DNA from 3 places in the Pantoea sp. C2G6 genome. Region 1 is predicted to be linked to each of the others. Evidence: predicted binding sites of a transcription regulator. Region 1 holds the regulator's gene; each other region holds the start of a gene.
The links. The regulator CRP, encoded in region 1, controls carbon source genes, mostly activating them, when cyclic AMP is high. The targets are predictions, from matches to a motif close to ATGTGANNNNNNTCACAT.
Positions count from the first base shown of each region.

Region 1 (4,589 bases):
GTGCGCAGGGCCGACGATCGCCAGGAGAGATAGCTGCGCAGTGCCGGTAACAGCGGCAGGCGGCGCTGACGGTCCGCCATCAGATCGCGCTGATAGAGCGGTTTCTGGGTGCGCAGTACCCGCGCGATGCGGTTGAAGTGATAGAGGCAGAAGTTACCGACCGGGTTGTCAGGGTGCTGGCGGGCGATCTTCTCCAGCGCGCCGAGCTGTTTATCCATCGCAAAGCGATCGGGCAACTGGTGATAGAGGATGTTATCCGCCAGCACCCGCAGTCGGGTTGAGATGGTTTTGGCGTTCCAGCGGATCACCGCTTCGGCATGGCTCTGCTCCACCAGCTTCTGCACTTCTTCCGGCTGATGCAGGCTGACCGAGATATGTTCCTGAAGGTCGAGTGCCACCTGAAAGGCGCGCGTCAGCCGTTTATGGCTGTGATCGCGATTGGCCGACAGCATATGCATCTGCTGATAGCAGGTGGTGATCAGATCGACCACTTTCTGCTGACGAGCCAGCAGCGGCGGCAGCGCTTTTTCCGGGTCGGTCAGCTGGGTGAGCAGGGTATATTTGGCGTCGCAGTAGTTAGCCAGCTCGCGATAGATCAGGCTTAGGCTCTCGCGCATCGGCTGTTCTTTCCACAGCCAGAACCAGAACCAGTTAAACAGCCCATACCAGAGCGTGCCGCCGATGTAGAGCAGCGGGGTGACATAGATGGGCATCCGGCCGACCAGGCTCAGGGTAAAGATAGCGGCGATTAGCGTGCCGGGCAGCAGGCGGCCATGCAGCGGGCTGATCTCACCGGTTACGCCGAGCAGCAGCGGCATGGCGAACAGGATCAACGGCAGCGGTATCGCATGCAGGGTAAGCCACTGAATCAGAAAGCTGCCGAGTGCGAACAGGCTGCCGCCAATAATCAGGCGTTTAAAGAAGCGCTTATGCGGGGTATCCAGACCGGCGATGTTGCAGCAGGCCGGCACTAAGGAGAACAGCAGACCTTTTTGCAGGTCGCCCGCCAGCCAGCCCAGCGCCACCGGCAGGCAGAGTACCAGCGTTTGCCGCAAGGCATAGTTGACTTCAGGATGGTAAATAATTCGACGCCACATTGGCTCAACACAAACAATAACGGCGTGATGTTGCCAGCACGCCGTGGATGACAGGAGTTAGCGGGTACCGTATACCACGATAGTTTTGCCGTGTGCGGAGATCAGGTTCTGATCTTCCAGCATCTTCAGAATGCGGCCCACGGTTTCACGTGAGCAACCCACAATCTGACCAATCTCCTGACGGGTGATTTTAATCTGCATCCCATCGGGGTGAGTCATCGCGTCGGGCTGCTTCGCCAGGTTGAGCAGGGTCTGCGCAATGCGTCCGGTGACGTCGAGGAAAGCGAGGTTACCTACTTTTTCCGACGTGACTTGCAGGCGACGTGCCATCTGCGAGGAGAGTCGCATCAGGATGTCGGGGTTGACCTGGATCAGCTGACGGAATTTCTTATAGGAGATTTCCGCCACTTCGCACGCGGTTTTAGCCCGTACCCAGGCGCTACGCTCCTGACCTTCTTCAAACAGGCCAAGCTCACCAATGAAGTCGCCCTGGTTCAGATAGGAAAGGATCATCTCTTTGCCTTCTTCATCTTTAATCAGAACCGCGACGGAACCTTTCACGATGTAGTAAAGCGTTTCTGCTTTTTCACCTTGATGAATCAGCGTACTTTTGGATGGATACTTATGAATATGGCAATGGGACAGGAACCATTCGAGTGTAGGGTCTGTTTGCGGTTTGCCGAGAACCATTCGCTATTATCCTCTGTTGTAATCGTGCCCAAAATACAGGGGGCAGTTTTCCCTGTCAGGCGATGAAAGCTTCAAGCGTTTCCTTTTCAGGAAATTATTCGGGCCGCATTCGGCGCAGTGCGCATCATTCTTCCCGGCTTCGCCATTGGGTGACGAAAAATATTTTCAGCACTGTTTGTAGCATAGCTTTTGCCGACTGTCTTGTGTTGTCTCGCTTCAGCTTGGGGTGGATTTCTCTGGATTGCTGTTTACCAGGCGAAAGCGTACTCTGACGACAAAACAGCGTATTCTGGAGCAAAAATCATGCAGGCAAGAGTGAAATGGGTAGAAGGGCTGACATTCCTCGGGGAATCTTCATCCGGCCATCAGATACTCATGGATGGAAATTCAGGTGATAAAGCGCCCAGCCCAATGGAGATGGTTCTGATGGCGGCGGGTGGTTGCAGTGCGATTGACGTGGTTTCAATTCTGCAAAAAGGCCGTCAGGATGTGGCTGATTGTGAAGTAAAACTGACCTCAGAACGTCGTGAAGAGGCGCCGCGAATCTTTACGCACATCAACCTGCATTTTATCGTCAGCGGCAAAGCGCTCCAGGATAAAGCGGTCTCACGCGCGGTGGATCTTTCTGCTGAAAAATATTGCTCGGTGGCCATCATGCTGGGCAAAGGCGTTACCATCACCCACAGCTATGAAGTGATTGAGTTGTAGTAACTGCAAGAGTCATTGCTGACCTGCTAACTTCACTTCCAGTATCTGATGCAGGTTGCTTCAAGACCGTGTCTGGGCAGGTAATCCGCTTTTAGACTGTGCCTGCGCAGAGAACCGGGTCAGATCGGAAAGTCGCAAAACCGCCATCCATGGCGTGCTCGGCCCGCGCGATTACGCACCTCATCCCTGAGGTGCGCCCGTTGCCGGGCCAACGCTTTGCGTTGTTCAAAAACGCTCCCGGCGTTTTTGTCCCAGGCGCGGGACGCTTTCCTCTTCTGACCCGGCTCCCTGCGCGTTGAGCGACGGCGTTGCGTTCAGGCCTACTCTGCTTTGGCTTTGTCATCAGTCCAATGGGCTATGACGGACCTCTTACTCAATGCGTTTCCCTTCCATCAGCCGCTTCACCAGCGGTCCCATGATCAGCTCCATCGCCAGACCCATTTTGCCGCCCGGCACCACCAGCGTATTGATGTGCGAGATAAACGAACCCTGCAACATCGCCAGCAGATAGGGGAAGTCAATATCTTCCAGCGCCTGGAAGTGGATCACCACAAAACTCTCATCCAGCGAGGGGATCGCCCGCGCTGCAAACGGGTTAGAGGTGTCCACGGTCGGGACACGCTGAAAGTTGATGTGGGTGCGGGAAAACTGGGGGGTGATGAAGTTGATGTAATCTTCCATCGAGCGCACCACCGAATCCATGACGGCTTCACGTGAATGACCGCGCTCACCGGTGTCGCGCACCAGTTTCTGAATCCATTCCAGGTTAACAATTGGCACCACGCCAACCAGCAGATCGACATGTTCCGCCACATTGTGCTGCGTCGTCACCACGCCGCCATGCAGCCCTTCGTAGAACAGAATATCGGTATTTTGTGGCAGCGGCTGCCACGGCGTAAAGGTGCCGGGCACCTGATTCCACGGCACCGCCTCATCATAGGTGTGCAGATATTTACGCGACTGGCCCTGACCGCTCTGGCCATACTCTTTAAAGCTCTGCTCCAGTAAACCAAAGTCGTTGGCTTCCGGGCCGAAGTAGCTGACATGACGACCTAAATCGCGCGCCTTACGAATCGCCATATCCATTTCGGGGCGGGTAAAGCGGTGAAAGCTGTCGCCCTCCAGCTCCGCCGCATGGAGATCAAGCTGCTGGAAGATTTTCCGAAAGGCGAGGCTGGTGGTGGTGGTTCCCGCGCCGCTGGAACCGGTCACTGCGATAATGGGATGACGGGCAGACATAGAAAAGCTCCCTGTGAAATCAGGCGATGAGCATTGTTAACACGAAATGGCCGTGGGCGCATCAGCCGCGAAATTCTTTGCGCGGCATGATGTTGACCGATTCGTGCAGCTCCGACCACACCAGCACCACCTCACCGCTCTCCAGCTGGCGGCGCACATCGGCCACCTTGTCGACCAGGCTGCGTTCCTGCTCGCCATAGTCGGTGCCTTCGCGCAGCACAAAGGTTTCAATCAGATTTTCAAGGGTCTCCGGGGAGACCTGTTGCCAGGGAATAATCACGCGATCAGTTATCCAGAAAAGGGGCGATCCACTGCGGGATGCGCTGCTCCAGCCACATTTCAGGCTGGCGCAACGTCCCGCCGACAAAACCAACGTGGCCGCCGTGGGGTGTCAGTTGATAAGTAATAGTGGCAGATAATTGGCTGCTGTGGGGGATCACCTCATCACTCATGAACGGGTCATCTCTGGCATGAATGATCAGCAGCGGTTTCTCTGCGTGCTTCAGCCACGGCAGGGCGCTGGCGCGCTGATAGTAATCAGCCGCATCGGTAAAACCGTGGGCGCGGGCGGTAATGGCATCATCAAAATCGCGCAGCCGCCGCAGCGCCCTGAGCTGCGCCAGATTGACCGGCAGCGTTTCCGGCCAGGCGTGCAGTTTGCGGCGGGCATTTTTCTTCAGCTGCGCCAGCAAATAGTGTTGATAGAAACGGGAGAAACCGCGTTCCAGTTTCACACTACATGGCTCCAGCAGCAGCGGTGCCGAGACAATCACCGCCGCGTCCAGATCCGCGGCCGCCCCCTGCTGGCCCAGCAGACAGCCCAGCATATTACCGCCCAGCGAAAAGCCGACCGCG
Region 1 covers NZ_JBGMNJ010000005.1:18,171-22,759, reverse strand. Annotated here, with positions in the region: gene ACCW71_RS08845 (YccS/YhfK family putative transporter) at 1-1,097, opposite strand, end outside; gene crp (cAMP-activated global transcriptional regulator CRP) at 1,155-1,787, opposite strand; gene ACCW71_RS08835 (OsmC family protein) at 2,091-2,495, shown strand; gene ACCW71_RS08830 (phosphoribulokinase) at 2,865-3,734, opposite strand; gene ACCW71_RS08825 (YheU family protein) at 3,796-4,014, opposite strand; gene ACCW71_RS08820 (hydrolase) at 4,019-4,589, opposite strand, start outside.

Region 2 (4,589 bases), on a different contig from region 1:
GCCATCAGCACCGAAGCCAGACCAAGGCCAATGGTGGTATGGCCGTCATGACCACAGGCATGCATCATGCCGGGATTGCAGGAGGCAAAGCCTTCGCGCTGCGGCAGATGATCCGCCGCCTGGCTCTCATTAAGATCCAAGGCGTCCATGTCCACCCGGTATCCCATCACCGGGCCAGGCCGCCCGGTTTCAAGCGTCGCCACGATGCCGCAAAACCCGCCGGAGAAGTGGCTGATCCACTGGGGCAGCGCACCCTGTTGCAGCGCCCGCGCCTCCTGCTGCCGGAGCACCTCCTCGTCGGGCAGCCCCATGCGGGCGTCAGCGTCGATCACCTCCCGGCCCAGTTGCAGCTGATAACCGAGCTGGTGCAGCGCCTCGGCCACCAGGGTGGCGGTGCGGAACTCTACCCAGCCCGATTCGGCGTAGTGATGGAAGTCGCGACGCCACTGTTGCAGCTGGGGCAGCCGGGCGCGGATGTGGTCGGAAAGGGTATTCATCGGCTCTGTCCTTACTGTTGGTTTTTTATGCATCGTTCTGAATCTACACAATGGTATTGAGCGGCATAAGATGCGAATATCTTGTGACTGATAAACAACGGTTATCACCGAATTTATGTCTGCTAACCTCAAACTTCATCAACTGCGCGCCTTTGTCGACGTGGCGCGGCAGGGCAGTATCCGGGCGGCGAGCCGTCTTTCCGGTCTTTCGCAACCCGCCTTAACTAAAGCGATTCAGGAGCTGGAGCGTGAGCTGGGGGCGCGGCTGTTTATCCGCCGTCAGCAGGGCGTAGTGTTAACTGACATCGGTGATAACTTTTTTCGTCATGCCAGCCTGGTGCTGGCGGAACTGCGGGTCGCGCAGGAAGATATTCAGCAGCGGCTGGGGCTGGGAGGTGGTCAGGTCAACATCGGGGTGGGCGGCAGCGTGGCGCGCACCATCATGCCGCAGGTGATAAACCAGTTTCATCGTGAATATCCGCTGGTGAAAGTGCGTATTGTCGAAGGCCAGCTGGTGTCGATGGTGCATGAACTGCGTCAGGGGGCGCTCGATTTCACCATCAACACCTACGATCAGAGCCATCTCGATCAGGAGCTGATGTATGAGCAACTGATGCAGCGCGAGTACAAAGTGGTGGTGCGTAAGGGCCATCCGCTGGAAAAGGCGCGTTCGCTGGCCGAGCTACAGCAGGCTGACTGGACCATGCCGACGCCCAAAGGCAGCTACTACCGCCTGCTGCACGATCTGTTTGGCGAGCGCGGCATGGCACCGAAAATCGTGGTCACCTGTGAAACCTTTATGGCCTGCACCAGCCTGGTGGCGCAGAGTGACTTCATCAGTATTCTGTCGGTGGATGTGATTGACGATCCGATTCTCGGCCGATCGCTGGTGGCGCTGTCGCTCGACGACCCGCTGCCCAAAGCGACCTTTTATCTGATACAGCGCAAAGAGACCGCGCTGACGCCGATGAGCAGCTATATGGCGCAGCTGTTCCGCCGTTATTGTCAGTAAAATCAGTGATTAAAGCCGATCGTCTACACTATTAAGGTACTGTAGAAATCCAACCGACAAATAGAGGTGAAGATGCAAGTCAGTCCTTATCTGTTTCTCTATGGCCGTTGCGAAGAGGCTATCGACTTTTACCTTCAGGCGACCGGGGGCGAGCTGCTCGCTAAAATGAAGTTCGGTGATATGCCTGATCAGGGCGAACAGGTGGGCGATCAATCTGCTGCGCCTCAGCCGCCAGAGAAGATCATGCATGCTCAGTTGCGTATCGGTGAGGGTGAACTGATGCTAAGCGATGGCAACACCGAGCAGCCACCGGCATCGGAACATGCGGGTTACGCGGTCAGCCTTTCAACCACCGATGTAGCAGAAGGTAAAGCGTGGTTCGAAAAGCTGTCGGCAGGCGGCAAAGTCACCACCCCGTGGCAGGAGACATTCTGGTCGAGCGGGTTTGCCATGTTTATTGATAAGTTCAATATTCCGTGGCGCATCAATGTAGAGAAGTCGCAGGATTAACTGAGCCAGACGGCGTCGGCAACCGCGACGCCGTTTCAATGGCCACGACCGGTTTTATCGCGCGGCGGCACGCTTCAGGCCGCCGCACCTCATCAGAAGTTGTAACCCGCCACCAGGTAGTAACCCCAGCCGGTAGATTTCACTTCAAACGGTCCCTTGCCGAAGTTCAGCTCCTGACCATCCGCCCACTGTCCGCCGTTGTGGAAGTAACGCGCCACCGCCGAGATGTGCCAGTGATCGTAACCCAGAGACAGAATGTGGCTGGAAGCGATGGAGTTGCTGGTGCGTGACGAACCGCCTTTCTCGTTGAGGTCAGAACCCCAGTCGAAGTTGGTAAAGCCGACATAGCCGAGATTACCGCCCCACAGCGTGGTGATCGGCACGAAGTATTTCACCTTGAAGCGATAACCATCCCAGCTGTTCTCATTCGCCGCACCGTAGTTTTCCCACTGATATTTGGCGTAGACGTTCAGCGACAGGCCGACATCGCTATGAGTATCAATATCGGTGCCCAGACCCATATACCAGGTGTTCTGGCGGTTATCGCTGTTGCGGCCCATGTCGTAGATGTAGTTGTTAGCGAAATACCACTCTTTGAACGGACCAAAGGCCAGGCTGGTGCCGGTCAGTTTGTCGATAGAGAAGCGCGGCTCAATCTCCATAAACATCGGTGAACCGTGGTCAAAAACGCCGTTGGCGTTGCTGTTACCCACGCCGAAGAAGTTAGGCACGTCGAGATAGCCGTAGAAATCGAACCACTCTTTCTTGGCAAACGCTTCATATTCCAGATAAACGTCGTTGTTAAACTGCGGTCCGAAACGGGTGTGGTAGCTGCCTACCACGTTCACGCTCTGATGCCACCAGTCGGAGAGATACTGCGGATCGCTTTCCGCGGCCTGCGCAGCACCACTCAATGAACATGCCAGCACGGCACCTGCTATCAACGTTTTATATTTCATTATTATCAGCCACATGCTTTTGACCGCCGCACACCAGACGCAGTCAGAGAGAAATCGGTCCCTTGATGGGAATGAGGGTTTCACAGCAAATAACAACCCGTTCTTCAGCCCGCGTAGCGTGCCTGTAACAGATCGATAGAAAATAGATTTTGCTCACGTTTGTCAAAAAGTGTTGCATTACAATTCAGCTAAAATGTGATGCGCTTCACAATAACGACGTGGATCGAACGGAACCAGGCAACCGTTTACGTTGTCTGGTTCGTGATCAAACAGGTGAGATCAGGGAAAGGTGACGCGAACCTGTAAACCACAGATGGCACCCTGTGGCGTCAGGCAGTTGGAGAGGGCGACCTGAATCTGATGTTTCTGCGCCACACTGCGCACAATCGACAGGCCCAGGCCGCTGCCCTGCGCTTTTACGTCGGGCGAGCGGGTAAAGCGATCAAAGGCGCGTTCGATAAAGGATTCCGGCATGCCTGGCCCGTTATCGACAATATCGACCACCGTCTGGCCAGATACCCGATGCAGCAGCACATCGACCAGGCTGCCTTCCGGGGTATGCAACATGGCGTTACCAATCAGGTTGTCAAACAGGCTGCGCAGCTCGGAGCGGCTGGCCTGAAGCCGGTACTGGGTGGAGCCATTGAAGCCAATATCGATGCCGCGTTTATCCGCCACCACCATCAGTTGCTCAATGCTCTCCTTCAGTAGATCTTCCAGATCGATATGTTCAACGCTGGCGACCACGCTTTGATCCTCCTGCCGCGAGACATTCAGCAACTGGGTCACCAGATGCCGGGTGCGGGTGACGCCCGCTTCCAGCTGGCTGAACTGGCGGCTCGCCTCGCCCGGCTGGATATGCTGACGCAGGTTTTCCAGCTGTAACGTCACCGCCGTCACCGGCGTACGCAGCTCATGGGCGGCATCCTCCAGAAACTGACGCTGAGAGGACCAGGCCTCGCGCAGCTTACTCAGCAACGAGTTGTAGGCCGCCACCAGCGGCAGGATCTCATCCGGCAAACCCTCGGGTGAGACATTGTGCGGATGATGGGTCTCCTGCGCCGCAATCTGCCGCGAGGCGATCCGCAGATCGCGGGTGATCTTACGCACCACCAGCCAGATCACCAGCAGCGACAGCGGCATCATCAGGATCAATGGAATGATCGCCGACAGCGCCCGCTTGACCATCAGCGCCTTCATGTAGCTGAGGTTATGCATCACCTGAATGGTTTTAATCTCGCTACCGGGCAGGCCGGGCCGGGTGTAGATGCGCCATTCACAGTCGTCACACTGGCCCACATAGACATCGCGATAGCCGCGTTGCGTTTGCAGCGGGGCCTGAAGCTCCGGCCAGGAGCTGGCGCGCAGTTTCCCCTGGTTATCCCATAGCTGAACCACAAAGGCGCTCTTCGCCTTATCGGGGGCGATGAGCATCGGCATCAGCGCCGGCATCTGTTTGTTGGTGGACCAGGCATCGGCGATTTTCGCCAGCTGGTCATCCTTCATGGTGCCGACCATATCGCCGTAGCAGCTGAAGAAATACCAGGTGACGCCGCCAATCATCAGCAGGTGAATGATCAGCAGCGTGGAGAGGAGTTTGTTGCGTAGCGA
Region 2 covers NZ_JBGMNJ010000013.1:89,926-94,514, forward strand. Annotated here, with positions in the region: gene ACCW71_RS16215 (M20 family metallo-hydrolase) at 1-497, opposite strand, end outside; gene ACCW71_RS16220 (LysR family transcriptional regulator) at 613-1,509, shown strand; gene yjdN (VOC family metalloprotein YjdN) at 1,582-2,019, shown strand; gene ACCW71_RS16230 (nucleoside-specific channel-forming protein Tsx) at 2,112-2,978, opposite strand; gene ACCW71_RS16235 (sensor histidine kinase) at 3,258-4,589, opposite strand, start outside.
Region 2: a site for CRP is predicted at 3,172-3,189, ahead of ACCW71_RS16230 (nucleoside-specific channel-forming protein Tsx). Genes of this name have one in related genera too.

Region 3 (4,589 bases), on a different contig from region 1:
CACTGAGCTTCATCTGGATAAAACTTTGTAGCAGGGCGCGTGACACCACCGTTTTGCCGACTGCGGTATCGGTGCCGGTAACAAATAGTCTGTTCACTCAACTTCTCCTCTCAAACCCGTTGCGGTTAATCGATGATTAACCTTGCTGCGAACCGGCATTTTAAGGAATGGAGGATGAGAACAGATTGCGTTAGCGCAAGATTAGTCCCGCTTAACCTTGCAACAGTTTCACTAACAGGTGGCCATTGTAGAGCGCATCTTTAATCAGCGCCGCCCCGCCCAGCGTCCCTGGCTCACTGAACGCCGCCGGGGCAAGCTGAATTTCCGCGCTGTAGGCGGGCAAAGATTGTTGCAGGATGGTGTTACTGACCGCCGGAAACAGCACGTCAGCCGCGCTGTTCAGCGGCGAACCGATAAGAATATGTTGCGGATTAAAGATGTTGACCATCATCGCCAGGATGCGGCCAACGTGATGACCTACGCTGGCGATACTGTCACGCGCCAGACGATCGCCCGCCTGCGCCGCCGCACACAGCGACTCCAGCGTCAGCGGCTGGTTATTCAGCAGGCTGTCGGGCTGCGCCGGCAGACGTTGAGCCGCCAGCGCCAGCAGACTGCCGGTGCTGGCCACGGTCTCCAGACAGCCATGATTGCCGCAGTAACACTGCTGACCATAGGGGTCGATCTGGGTATGGCCGATCTCTACCAGCGCCCGGCCACTCTTATGCAGCAGCTGTCCGCCGCTGATGACGCCCGCGCCCACCGTCTCATCAATGACAATCTGAATCACATCCTGCGCGCCGCGAGAGGCGCCAAACAGCGACTCCGCCAGAGTCCAGGCAGAGATGTCATGCTGGACAAACACTGGCAGGCCGGTGCGGGTCGCCAGCGCGTCGCCCAGCGGCATATCACGCACCTGATAGCCTGGCAGACGATGCACCACGCCGGAGGCGGCGTTGATCAGGCCTGGCAGGGTAATGGCGATGGCCGTCAGGCGTTCCAGCTTTTTCTGATGACGGATAAAGAAGGCGTCGACCTGCTGGATCAGGGCGGTCAGCAGCGGCTGCTCGGCTTCGTCGGGCAGCGGCAGGCTATCTTCCACCAGCGCCCGGCTGCTGAGGTCGCGCAGCGTAAAGGTCATCGCGCCACGATGCAGGCGGATCGCCAGATAGTGCCAGGCTTCGGTATCCAGAATCAGACCGATGGCGGGACGGCCACGACTGCCGGGGTCCTGAAATTCCGTCTCCTGCACCAGATGGGCATCCAGCATCTCGCGCACAATTTTGGTAATGCTGGCCGGGGCAAGCTGCGCCCGGCGTGAAAGCTCGATACGCGAAATCGGACCATGAAGGTCAATCAATCGATAAACGACACCCGCATTGGTCTGCTTAATCTGGTCAATATGTCCAGGTTGACTGTCCGGATTCACTACCCTGCTCCCGGTTATTTTCGCGCTTCTAAATAAAGAAGTGACATGGTGAGCCAGATCAGGCAACAGCGTCAAATATTTGATTAGAAATGTGATTTATCGCACACAATGATGGCATGTCGCTGACGCTTTACCGCTGACTGGCGCGCAGCAGCGCCATCATATTCATCATCTGCGCATTCATTTCGCGTCTGGCGGACCAGACCAGCCACAGCTCAGAGATAGCGTCTTTTTCGGTCAGCGGCAGCCAGACCAGATCGGCCAGCTCTGCCCGCCGGAACGACGCGGGCAGAATCGAGACACCCAGCCCGGTCGCCACCAGCCCCAGAATAGTCATCGCCTCACCCACTTCCTGAGTGATATAGGGCTGAATCTGGTAGCGATGCAGCAGCGCCAGAATATCGCTGTAGAGGGCGGTGCCGCCCTGCGGATCGAAAAAGACAAAGGGTTCTGACGCCAGCGCGGTCACGGAGATGGTGCTGGCGCTGGCCAGCGGATGTGCCCGGTGCACCAGCGCATAGAGCGGTTCACTCAGCAGCAGCTGGTGACGCAGATCGGGCGGCAGCGGCGTGTTGCGCATGACACCGAGATCAAGCCGGCCATCCTGTAACGGGGCCAGCTGCTGACGGGTGTTGATCTCCTGCATCTGGATATGTACCTGCGGCCAGCGCTGACGAAACTGAAACAAGGCATCGGAGAACACGCGGGTAAAGGGAACGGAGGAGGTAAAGCCAAAGCGCAGTTCGCCCTCCTCACCGCGATGCAGTCGGGCGGCCCGCCCGGCGGCCTGTTCAACCTGCAACAGAATGGTTCGGGCATCACTGAGCAGCTGCGCACCGGCCGCGGTGAGTTGCACGCTGCGGTTGGTGCGATTAAACAGCCTGGCCCCGGTTTCCGCTTCCAGCTGGATAATCTGCTGGCTGAGCGGTGGCTGAGAGATATTGAGACGCTGGGCCGCCCGGCCAAAATGTAACTCTTCCGCTACCGCGATAAAGTAGCGCAGATGACGCAGCTCGATATTCATATGTTAAACGTCTCATTTGAGATTATTAATCTATTAGACATCATAATCGCCCTTTCCTAAGCTGACGACCTGTTTCCCATTTTTAAGGATAATGTGTGAGTCGTTCAGTCCAGGCCGGAACCGTCGATGAGGATCAGGAGTGTGTACCGCCTGAGATCCCGGTAGCGCCCTCCTATATCCGCCGGGGTACGTCGCAGTTTATGCGTGTAACCCTGGCCCTCTTCTCCGCGGGTCTCGCTACCTTTGCCCTGCTCTATTGCGTACAGCCGATTTTGCCGGTGCTGTCACAGCAGTTTGGCATCTCTCCGGCCACCAGCAGCCTGTCGCTCTCCATCTCAACCGGGCTGATGGCGCTGGGCCTGCTGTTTACCGGACCGCTCTCTGATGCGATTGGCCGTAAATCGGTGATGGTGACGGCGCTGACGCTGGCGGCTATCTGTACGCTGATCTCCGCCACCATGAGCAGCTGGCACGGCATTCTGATGATGCGGGCGCTGACCGGCCTGTCACTGAGCGGGGTGGCGGCGGTGGGTATGACCTATCTCAGCGAGGAGATGGATACGCGGGTCGTCGCCTTTTCCATGGGGCTCTATATCAGCGGTAACTCGATTGGCGGGATGAGCGGACGCCTGCTGAGCGGCGTCCTGACCGATCTCTTCTCCTGGCGGATTGCGGTGGCGGTGATTGGTGGCTTTTCGCTGGCCGCGGCACTGATGTTCTGGAAAATCCTGCCGCCGTCGCGCCATTTTCGCCCTATCGCGCTGCGCCCGCGTAATCTGCTGATTAACTTCCGGCTGCACTGGCGCGATTCAGGACTGCCCTGGCTGTTTGCCGAAGGTTTCCTGCTGATGGGGGCCTTTGTCACCCTGTTTAACTATATCGGCTACCGTTTGCTGGCGGCCCCCTGGCACCTGAGCCAGGCGGTGGTCGGGCTGCTGTCGGTGGTCTATCTCACCGGTTCCTGGAGTTCGCCGAAAGCGGGTGCGCTCACTGGTCGGCTGGGCCGCGGTCCGGTGATGCTGGGCGCCACGGCGATCATGCTGCTGGGGTTACTGATCACGGCGTTCAACTCCCTCTGGTTGATCCTGCCGGGCATGATGCTGTTTACCGCCGGTTTTTTTGCCGCGCATGCGGTAGCCAGCGGCTGGATCGGCCCACGGGCGCGACGCGCGCGCGGCCAGGCCTCCTCCCTCTATCTGTTCAGCTACTACGTCGGGTCAAGCGTGGCGGGTACGCTGGGCGGCCTGTTCTGGCATAACTTTGGCTGGAGCGGGATTACGCTGTTTATCAGCGTGCTGCTGCTGCTGGCACTGGCAGTTGCGTGGCGTCTGCACATTAAAAAACTCTGAGACGCGGCGTTTACTGCGCGACGATAGAGGCCCGCAGCGCATCGCGGGCCTTGTTACTAACACTGCCGCCTGAGGATTCAGATCCACGTCAAACAAAATGCATTTTTCCCGCTATAATCGAATTTATCGTGAATTTTTATTGTGTTGCCCTCCTCTCTGGCAACAAGGATCGCCGATGGCTCTCTACTATTACGTGAATAAACAGTCAGGTTATAACAACAATCATGTGGTGCATGCGGCGGGATGTCCTCATCTGCCGGACATCGACAACCGGTTGTTTCTTGGCAGTTTCTATCAGGCGAATGCCGCTATCCTCCAGGCGAAAAAATATTATGCTGGTGCATTAGGCTGTGAAACCTGTTGTCCCCTGAACAGCGCTGGCGCGCAGGCGTCTCAGCTCAGTATGGCCCTGAAACACAGCGACGTTTCCCGCTAAATGACGCGGGGCTGAGCACCCGCCTGGATGACTGCCGCTGCGCTAATTCGTTAAGTATTTCCGCTCTTTTCCGTTATGTTAAGGTTCCTGACTCTTAATCGTGGAATGGACTATGCGGGAAAAATTTGCAGGCGCTCAGATTGCCCTTCACTGGCTGACCTTTTTACTGGTGGTGACGGCATACGCCACTATTGAACTGCGCGGTTTCGCGGCGCGTGGCTCCTGGCAGGGTTATGCGCTGATCATTACCCATTTCAGCGCCGGAGCGACCATCCTGGTGCTGATGATTGCCCGGCTGTTTTTACGGACCCGCCACCGCAGCCCGCCGATTATCCCGGCGGCACCGCGCTG
Region 3 covers NZ_JBGMNJ010000001.1:737,831-742,419, forward strand. Annotated here, with positions in the region: gene bioD (dethiobiotin synthase) at 1-97, opposite strand, end outside; gene mlc (sugar metabolism global transcriptional regulator Mlc) at 212-1,429, opposite strand; gene ACCW71_RS03520 (LysR family transcriptional regulator) at 1,560-2,453, opposite strand; gene ACCW71_RS03525 (MFS transporter) at 2,549-3,802, shown strand; gene ACCW71_RS03530 (hypothetical protein) at 3,978-4,238, shown strand; gene cybB (cytochrome b561) at 4,351-4,589, shown strand, end outside.
Region 3: a site for CRP is predicted at 1,519-1,536, ahead of mlc (sugar metabolism global transcriptional regulator Mlc). Genes of this name have one in related genera too.